Regions from separate parts of the Frankia sp. CcWB3 genome, predicted to be linked through region 1. Evidence: predicted binding sites of a transcription regulator. Region 1 holds the regulator's gene; the other holds the start of a gene.
The links. The regulator LexA, encoded in region 1, represses DNA repair genes until DNA is damaged. The targets are predictions, from matches to a motif close to CGAACNNNNGTTCG.
Positions count from the first base shown of each region.

Region 2: a site for LexA is predicted at 1,639-1,652, ahead of recA (recombinase RecA). Genes of this name have one in related genera too.

Region 1 covers NZ_CDWRCK010000022.1:16,141-20,349, reverse strand. Annotated here, with positions in the region: gene hflX (GTPase HflX) at 371-1,831, shown strand; gene lexA (transcriptional repressor LexA) at 1,897-2,667, opposite strand; gene ACY5KJ_RS03415 (LysM peptidoglycan-binding domain-containing protein) at 2,972-3,358, shown strand; gene nrdR (transcriptional regulator NrdR) at 3,696-4,209, shown strand, end outside.
Region 2 covers NZ_CDWRCK010000036.1:13,047-17,255, forward strand. Annotated here, with positions in the region: partial or broken gene ACY5KJ_RS04950 (ATP-dependent helicase) at 1-1,223, opposite strand, end outside; gene ACY5KJ_RS04955 (DUF3046 domain-containing protein) at 1,416-1,610, shown strand; gene recA (recombinase RecA) at 1,777-2,814, shown strand; gene recX (recombination regulator RecX) at 2,818-3,387, shown strand; gene rny (ribonuclease Y) at 3,732-4,209, shown strand, end outside.

The DNA.
Region 1 (4,209 bases):
GAGGGCCCGGTGCTGTCCGGACGCCGGTCCGCCGTCGTCCGCGTGGTGTCCGGGGGAGTCGGGCGGCCCGAGCTGTCCCAGATCGTCGCGGCGAGGCGGCGGGCCCGTCTCTCGTGGTACTCGTGGTACACGGCGCAGACGTTACGCCGGCGGAGCGGCAAAACGGTTCGCGATCGACGTGGTGGCGTGGGACCCTGGTTGGCGACGGGATTCGCCGGGAAACGAGGGGGGAGACGCGCCACGAGCGTGGCAGGGTCTTCCGGACCGGCGGATCCTCCTCGGGCCACCGGGTCGTGGGGCCCGGCCGGAGCAAGCGGCACGGAATGATCGCGGAATGGTGCGGTAACGGGCCGCGTTGAGAACGGATGGTATGACACTTCCTGCTGACGCCTTCGATGCGTCCACTCTCGACAGATCCCTCATCAAGCTGACTGGCGCCGATCCGTCTTACCTGCCGAACTTCTTCGACGATTCTGGGGACGGTTTCGACCTGGAGGATCGCGCCGCGTTGCGGCGGGTTCCCGGTTTCGCCACCGAGCTCGACGACGTCACCGAGGTCGAGTACCGGCAGCTGCGGCTGGAGCGTGTCGTCCTCATCGGCGTATGGACGTCGGGTTCCCTGCGGTCGGCCGAGAGCTCCATGGCGGAGCTCGCGGCGCTCGCCACGACCGCCGGTTCGGTGGTGCTCGACGCGCTCGTGCAGCGCCGCGATCGGCCGGATGCCGCGACCTACGTCGGTTCGGGCAAGGCGCGCGAGCTCGCCGAGGTCGTCGCGGCGACCGGCGCGGACACGGTGGTCTGCGATGGCGAACTCACCCCGGGTCAGCTGCGGCAGCTGGAGGAGGTCGTCAAGGTAAAGGTCATCGACCGGACGGCCCTCATCCTGGACATCTTCGCCCAGCACGCGACCTCTCGAGAGGGCAAGGCCCAGGTCGAGCTCGCGCAGTTGCAGTACATGCTGCCCCGGCTGCGTGGGTGGGGTGAGTCGATGTCGCGGGCCGCGGCCAGCGGCGGCGGCCGGGCGCCCATCGGTACCCGTGGTCCCGGTGAGACGAAGATCGAGACCGACCGTCGGCGGCTGTGGGCCAGGATGGCGCGGTTGCGCCGCGAGCTCGCCGCGATGACGACCGTGCGGGAGACCAAGCGTTCCGCCCGGCGGCGGGGCGAGGTCCCCAGCGTGGCGATCGCCGGTTACACCAACGCCGGTAAGTCGTCGCTGCTCAACCGGCTGACCGGCGCGGGTGTCCTAGTCGAGGACGCGCTGTTCGCCACCCTCGATCCGACCGTGCGGCGGGCGACCTTGCCGGACGGCCGGGCCTTCACCCTGACCGACACCGTCGGATTCGTCCGGCATCTGCCGCATCAGATTGTCGAGGCGTTCCGCTCGACGCTGGAAGAGGTCGCCGATGCCGATCTCATCCTGCACGTTGTGGACGGATCATCGCCGGATCCGGCCGCGCAGATCTCCGCCGTGCGCGAGGTTCTCAACGACATCGACGCGGGCGGTGTTCCCGAGCTGATCGTCGTCAACAAGGTGGACGCCGTGGAGCCGACGGTCGTCGCGGGGCTGCGCCAGCTCGCCCCAGACGCCGTGTTCGTCTCGGCACGCACGGGCGAGGGGCTGGCCGCGCTGGTCGACGCGCTCTGTGCCCGGGTGCCGCATCCCGACGTGGAGATGCGCGTGCTCGTGCCCTACAGCCGGGGCGACCTGGTCTCCCGGGTGCACGCGAACGGCGAGGTGCTCACGCTGGAGCACACCGAGACCGGTACCCGGCTGTCCGCCCGGGTCTCCCCGGGACTCGCGGCGGAGCTGCACGCCTACCGGGCCTGAGCCCAGGAGCGATCAAACGCGAGGCAACCCGGCCGGCCACCCGATGGGCGGCCGGCCGATCCACGTCAAACCCTGCGGAGCACAGCCACGATCCGGCCGAGGATGGTCGCATCCTCACCGGCGATGTCGGCGAAGGCCGGGTTCTCCGGATGTAGCCAGATCTTGCCGTCCCGAACCCGCAGGCGCTTGACCGTCGCCTCCCCGTCGATCATTGCGGCGACGATCTCCCCGTTGTCCGCGACCGACTGCTGGCGGACGACCACCCAGTCACCGTCGCAGATCGCCGCATTGATCATCGAGTCGCCGACGACTCGGAGCAGGAACAGAGTGCCCTCGCCGACGATCTCCCTGGGTAGCGGGAAGACGTCCTCGACCGCCTGCTCGGCCAGGATCGGGCCACCGGCGGCGATTCGGCCCAGCACCGGCACGTAGGCGGCGTCCGACTTGCTTCCTTCGGTGGTGCCCGGCGCCGCCTCACCGACGATGGGAATCGTGCCCGCCACCGTCGTCGCGCCCGCGTCCGCATTCGCGCGCCGCCGGGGGTGCTCGACGGTCAGCACCTCCATCGCTCTCGGGCGGTTCGGGTCCCGCCGCAGGTAGCCCTTCTCCTCGAGCACCTTGAGCTGGTGAGCCACACTACTGGTGCTGGTGAGGCCGACCGCCTCACCGATCTCCCGCACGCTGGGCGGATATCCGCGCCGCTCCACCGCGGCCCGGATGACCTCTAGCACCTTGCGCTGCCGGGGGGTCAGGCCCGCGTCCGCGGGGCCTTCGGGAAAGGCTCGCACGTTGCCGCGGGTTCCGCCCCGGCGCGTACCCCTGCCTTGGCTAGTCATCGCTTACCGCTCTCCTCGTCGCGTTTTTCTTCCGCCGTGCGGCCACCGGCCGGCCGGTGGCCGCACGGCGGACCGTCCCGCTCCGGAAGCCGTCACCCACCGACTCGCCGCTGTCCGTGACCGAGGGAAACCGCCCGGTTCACACCCGATCGACTCGACGGTAACCGGCGGGTCGCAGAATCTCAAACGTCTGTTCGAGCGTGTTCCTGGCGGTTTCCGGTTCCCGATGCGACAATCGACCACGCGTTCGATCGAACGAAGGTTCGATCTTTGGCGTTCGGTGTCGTCGGAACGGGAGGGTGCCATGGGATCCGCACACAGGGCGCGGGTCGTCGACCTGTCGACGGCCAGGGACCGGGCGGGTCGCCGGCCGGCGGGATACCCGCCGGGTCGCCCGCCCGCACCCCCGCCGCTCCGGCTGACCCGGCGGGGTCGGGTGGTGGTGGTATCGATTGTCGTGGCGATTGTCGTGGCGGTAGCAATCATGATCATGCCTGGGGTGTCGATCGCCGGGCCGGATGCCGCGGAGGCGCCGCGGCGCCATCTGGTCGTGCCGGGGGAGACGCTGTGGGCGGTGGCGGTGGCGCTCGACGAGAGCGCCGACACCCGGGTCGTGGTGGACCGGCTGATGCGGCTGAACCACCTGCGGTCGCCGCTGATCACCCCGGGCCAGTCGTTACTCCTTCCCTGACGCCCGGCTTCCCCGGCTTCCCGGGTCCACGAGTGTCTCGGCGCGGGGGCTCGCGCGCCGTCGTCTTTCGTCGACGTGCGGTGCCGCTGCGGTGCGGACCACACGGACCATACGGGGGTGCTGTCCCCATCTCTGGGGCCGTGCGCTACCGTGGACACAACATCTGGTGCTTATCGGGGTGTAAGTCATCCACAGGTTGTTTCACAGGTCTTCCACGGGGAGCTGGCGGTCCATCCACAAGGTGGTCCGTCCGGCGTGGATGCCGGGTCCTCAACGGTGTCCCGTCGTCCCCGGTCCGGGGCGGTCGGCTCCGGCGCGGGCGAAGGAGGCGTAGCGCGTGCGGTGCCCGTTCTGCCGGCATCCGGACAGTCGCGTCGTCGACAGTCGGGAGGCCGAGGAGGGTTCGGCGATCCGCCGCAGGCGGTCCTGCCTGTCCTGCGGTCGCCGGTTCACTACGATGGAGGAGGCGTCCCTTCAGGTTCGCAAGCGCAGCGGGGCGGCCGAGCCGTTCAGCCGGGCCAAGGTCATCGCCGGTGTCCGCAAGGCCTGCCAGAGCCGGCCGGTGCGGGATGATGATCTCGCGCTTCTGGCGCAGCGGGTAGAGGATGCCGTCCGCTCGTCGGGGTCGGCGGAGGTGCCCGCGGAGGCGATCGGCCGGGCGATCCTCGGTCCGCTCCGTGAGCTCGACGAGGTGGCTTATCTCCGCTTCGCCTCGGTGTATCTGGCCTTCGAGTCGTTGACCGACTTCGAATCCGCGATCGTCGCGTTGCGCTCCGAGGCCGCCGGACCTCCCACCATGCGGGATGGACCAGCTCGACCGGTCCCGCGCGGCGCCGTCGATGCCTCGCCGG
Region 2 (4,209 bases), on a different contig from region 1:
CCGAGTTCCAGGCTGGAGGTCGCGACGACCGCGGGCAGCCGGCCAGCCTTGAGATCCTCCTCGATTCCGGCCCGTTGCTCCCGGCTCACGCTGCTGTGGTGGGCCCGCGCGATCTCCGGCCACGCCGTGCCGCCGCCCTGACCCGAGGCGCCCATCAACGCCGCGGGTGACGTCCGGCTGGCTTCCCCCGGCCCGTCCCCGGCCACGGATTCGCCCGCGGCGGTGGCCGCGGCGAGCCGTTCGGCGTACAGCTCGTTCAGCCGGGCGCAGAGCCGCTCCGCGAGCCGGCGCGAGTTGGCGAAGACGATGCTGGCGGAATGGGCCAGCACGAGGTCGAGGACATGCTGCTCGACCGCCGGCCAGATCGACGCTCGGTGCGGGGCGGAGGCCGCCGAGCCGTCCGGGGACCCGTCGAGGAGCTGTCCGCCGAGCCGGGTCATGTCCTCGACCGGCACCACGACGTCGATCTGGAGGGTCTTGGCCGCGGGCGGGCGGACCACCGCCACCGGGGCCGTTCCGCCCAGGAAGCGGGCGACCTCCTCGACCGGCCGCACCGTGGCGGACAGGCCGATCCGCTGGGCCGGGGTGTCCAACAGGGCGTCCAGACGCTCCAGGCTCAGCGCGAGGTGGGCGCCACGCTTGGTGCCCGCCACCGCGTGGACCTCGTCGACGATCACCGTCCGGACGCCGCGCAGCGACTCCCGCGCGGCACTGGTGAGGATGAGGAAGAGCGACTCCGGGGTGGTGATCAGGACGTCGGGGGGCCGGGCGCCGAAACCGCGCCGTTCGGCGGCGGTGGTGTCGCCCGACCGCAGACCCACGGTCACGTCCGGCTGGGGTAGACCGAGCCGTTGCGCGGCGGAGCGTATCCCCGCGAGCGGCGCCCGCAGGTTCCGTTCGACGTCGATGGCCAGCGCCTTGAGCGGGCTGACGTAGAGCACCCGGCAGCGCCGGGTGGGCTCGGCCGGCGGCGCCGAGCGGGCCAGCGTGTCCAGCGACCACAGGAAGGTGGCCAGCGTTTTCCCCGAACCCGTGGGTGCGACGACCAGCGCGTTGCCGCCGGTGCGAATCGCCTCCCACGCGCCCCGCTGGGCGGGGGTCGCGGCGGTGAAGGCCGCGCCGAACCAGCTCCGGGTCGGGGCGGAGAACGCCGTGAGCGGATCTGGCGGATCGGGGGAAGCGAAGCTGGGCACGTTGACCAGTCTGCGTCGAGGGACCGACAACTTTCCGCCGGTGTGGTTCAGGCCGGGCCCGCCGTGGGGCCCGGCCTCGACCCGGTCGTGGTTCCCGCGACCGTGGTTCCCCCCGACCGTGGTTCCGCCGGTGGGAACCCCAACCGGGGACCCCCGGCGGGGATCCCCGACCAGGACCCCCTTGGGTGGTCCCGTCCCGTCCGGACGGTGCACACTGGCGAAGTGCGGTTGACCGAGTTCTGGGCGAAGATGAACACACGGTTCGGTTCCGCGTACGCAGAGTCGTTTGCGCGTGATCATGTGTTGTCCGGTCTCGGTGGCGCGACGGTCGAGGTGGCCCTGGCCCGTGGTGACGACGCCAAGACCGTCTGGCGAACCGTGTGCGAGGAGTTCGATGTGCCGGCGCGGGATCGCTGAGCCACCGTCCGGTGTGTCGTCGGGTCGTCGAACGCATGTTCGTCTAGAGTCGTCCCTGTGCGGCTACTTGTCCACAGATCATCCTCGACCCTCGAAACTGTCGGACCCACGGCCTAACGTCATCCTCGTGGCCAAGACTCGACGACCTCAGCATGGAGTAACTCCAATGGCAGGACTCGACCGTGAGAAGGCGTTGGATAACGCCTTGGCGCAGATCGACAAGCAGTTCGGCAAGGGATCGGTCATGCGGTTGGGGGACGACACCAGGCCGCCGATCCAGGCCATCCCCACCGGTTCGATTGCTCTGGATGTCGCGCTCGGCATCGGCGGGCTGCCGCGGGGGCGCATCATTGAGATCTACGGCCCGGAGTCGTCCGGGAAGACGACCGTCGCCCTGCACGCGGTGGCGAACGCGCAGGCGGCCGGTGGTATCGCGGCGTTCATCGACGCCGAGCATGCGCTCGACCCCGAGTACGCGGGAAAGCTCGGCGTCGACACCGACGGTCTGTTGGTCTCCCAGCCGGATACCGGCGAGCAGGCGTTGGAGATCGCGGACATGCTCGTCCGGTCCGGCGCGCTGGACATCATCGTTATCGACTCGGTGGCCGCGCTGGTCCCGAGGGCCGAGATCGAGGGTGAGATGGGGGACAGCCACGTCGGCCTCCAGGCCCGCCTGATGTCCCAGGCCCTGCGCAAGATGACCGCGGCGCTGGCGAACTCCGGCACGACCGCGATCTTCATCAACCAGTTGCGCGAGAAGATCGGGGTGATGTTCGGCTCCCCGGAGACCACGACCGGTGGTAAGGCGCTGAAGTTCTATGCGTCGGTGCGCCTCGATGTCCGTCGTATCGAAACCCTCAAGGACGGCACGGAGGCCGTGGGTAACCGGACCCGCGTCAAGGTGGTGAAGAACAAGGTGGCGCCGCCGTTCCGGACCGCCGAATTCGACATCGTCTACGGAGGCGGTATCAGCCGGGAGGGTTCCCTGATCGACATGGGGGTCGAGCACGGCATTATTCGTAAGTCCGGTGCCTGGTACACCTACGACGGCGATCAGCTCGGCCAGGGCAAGGAGAACGCCCGGTCGTTTCTGCGGGACAACCCCGATCTGGCCAACGAGATCGAAAAGAAGATCAAGGAGAAGCTCGGCATCCTGCCCAGTCTCGAATCCGATGCCGTGGCGCCCGTCCCGGTCGATCTGTAGCCGATGGCAGGAGCAGATCCGGGGAATGTCGCGGCCGGTCCGTCGTTCGCCCGGACGGCCGTCGCGGCGGACGAAGAGCCGTGGCTGAAGGATCCGATCTCGGTCGCGCGGGAGATCTGTCTGCATCAGTTGGCGACCAGAGCGAGGAGTCGAGCAGAGCTTGCGGCGACCATGCGGCGACGAGGGGTCACCGATGAGATTGCCGGTGTGGTCCTCGACCGGTTGGCCGCCGTCGGTCTGATCGATGATGAGGCCTTCGCCGCCGCCTTCGTCTCCTCCGCTCGGGCCCGTCGTGGGCTGGGTAGGCAGGCCTTGGCCACAGAGCTGCGTAAGCGGGGAGTGGATCCGGACACCGTCGAGGCCGCCCGCGAGCTCGTCCTTCGTCGGCTGCGGTCGATGGACCGCCTGCCCGAGCAGGTCCGTACCCGAAGGCTCCTCGCCATGCTGACCCGAAAGGGCTATCCGGTCGAACTGGCGGTCCGGGTCGTGAGCGAGCAAGTCGCTCAGGGGCTCGACGGCGGAGGTCGGATGGCCTGGGTGGTTGATGGCGACGAAGACGACGGCTCGGTGTGAGTGGTGGGGAGATTGAGCCTGGGCCGTCAATGCGCCCTTATTTCTTGACCAGGGATTGTGCGAGACCTAGTCTTTCTTGAAAGGTGACAGGACTCCCGCGGCGACGCGGTCTTGATAGCTCGTCCAACTTCACACGGAGGCAGCCGCTGCGAGTGGGTGCCCGAAGACGGTATGCTCGCCGGCCGGTCGACGTTGGATTGGCCGGTTCGGGAGGCCGTCCGGGCTCCATATCGCAATGGCGCAATCCGCGTGCTGCCCCTCTACGGCTGTGATCGTGCCGAGACGAGGGTCCTTCGCCGCTCCAGCCCGCCTGTGCGGGTCCGACGGAAGCGGAGGGAGCAGCGATGGAGGGCGTCCTCGTCGTCCTGTCGTCACTCGTACTTGCCGTCCTGAGCGTTCTGATCCTCGCCGTGGCGCGGTTGGTCCGGGCGACCCGGGTTGACAAGATACCCGACCCCGCTCCGGTGGTGTCCCGAACCCCGGCCGCCCGGGACGTCGGGGACGTGACCGGTCCAGCGGACGTGACGAGTCCGGCGGACTTCGACGAGGAGCCGACGGTCCGCGTCCTGCCCACGGTCCGGGAGGGTTCCGGCGCTCCGGCCACGACGGACGCCGACTCACCCGCCGATCGAGACGGCACCGCCGCGCGGACCGGGGGTTCGGCCGTGACCGCCGATCGCTCCGACGGCGGCCTCCGCGCGGCTCATGGTGGTAGCGCGGAGGAGGCGGCGCAGATTGTGGCCCGAGCCGAACGGGAGGCGGCGGAACGGTTGGCGCGGGCTGAGCGGGATGCCGCCGAGATCCGGCGACGCGGCGAGGAGG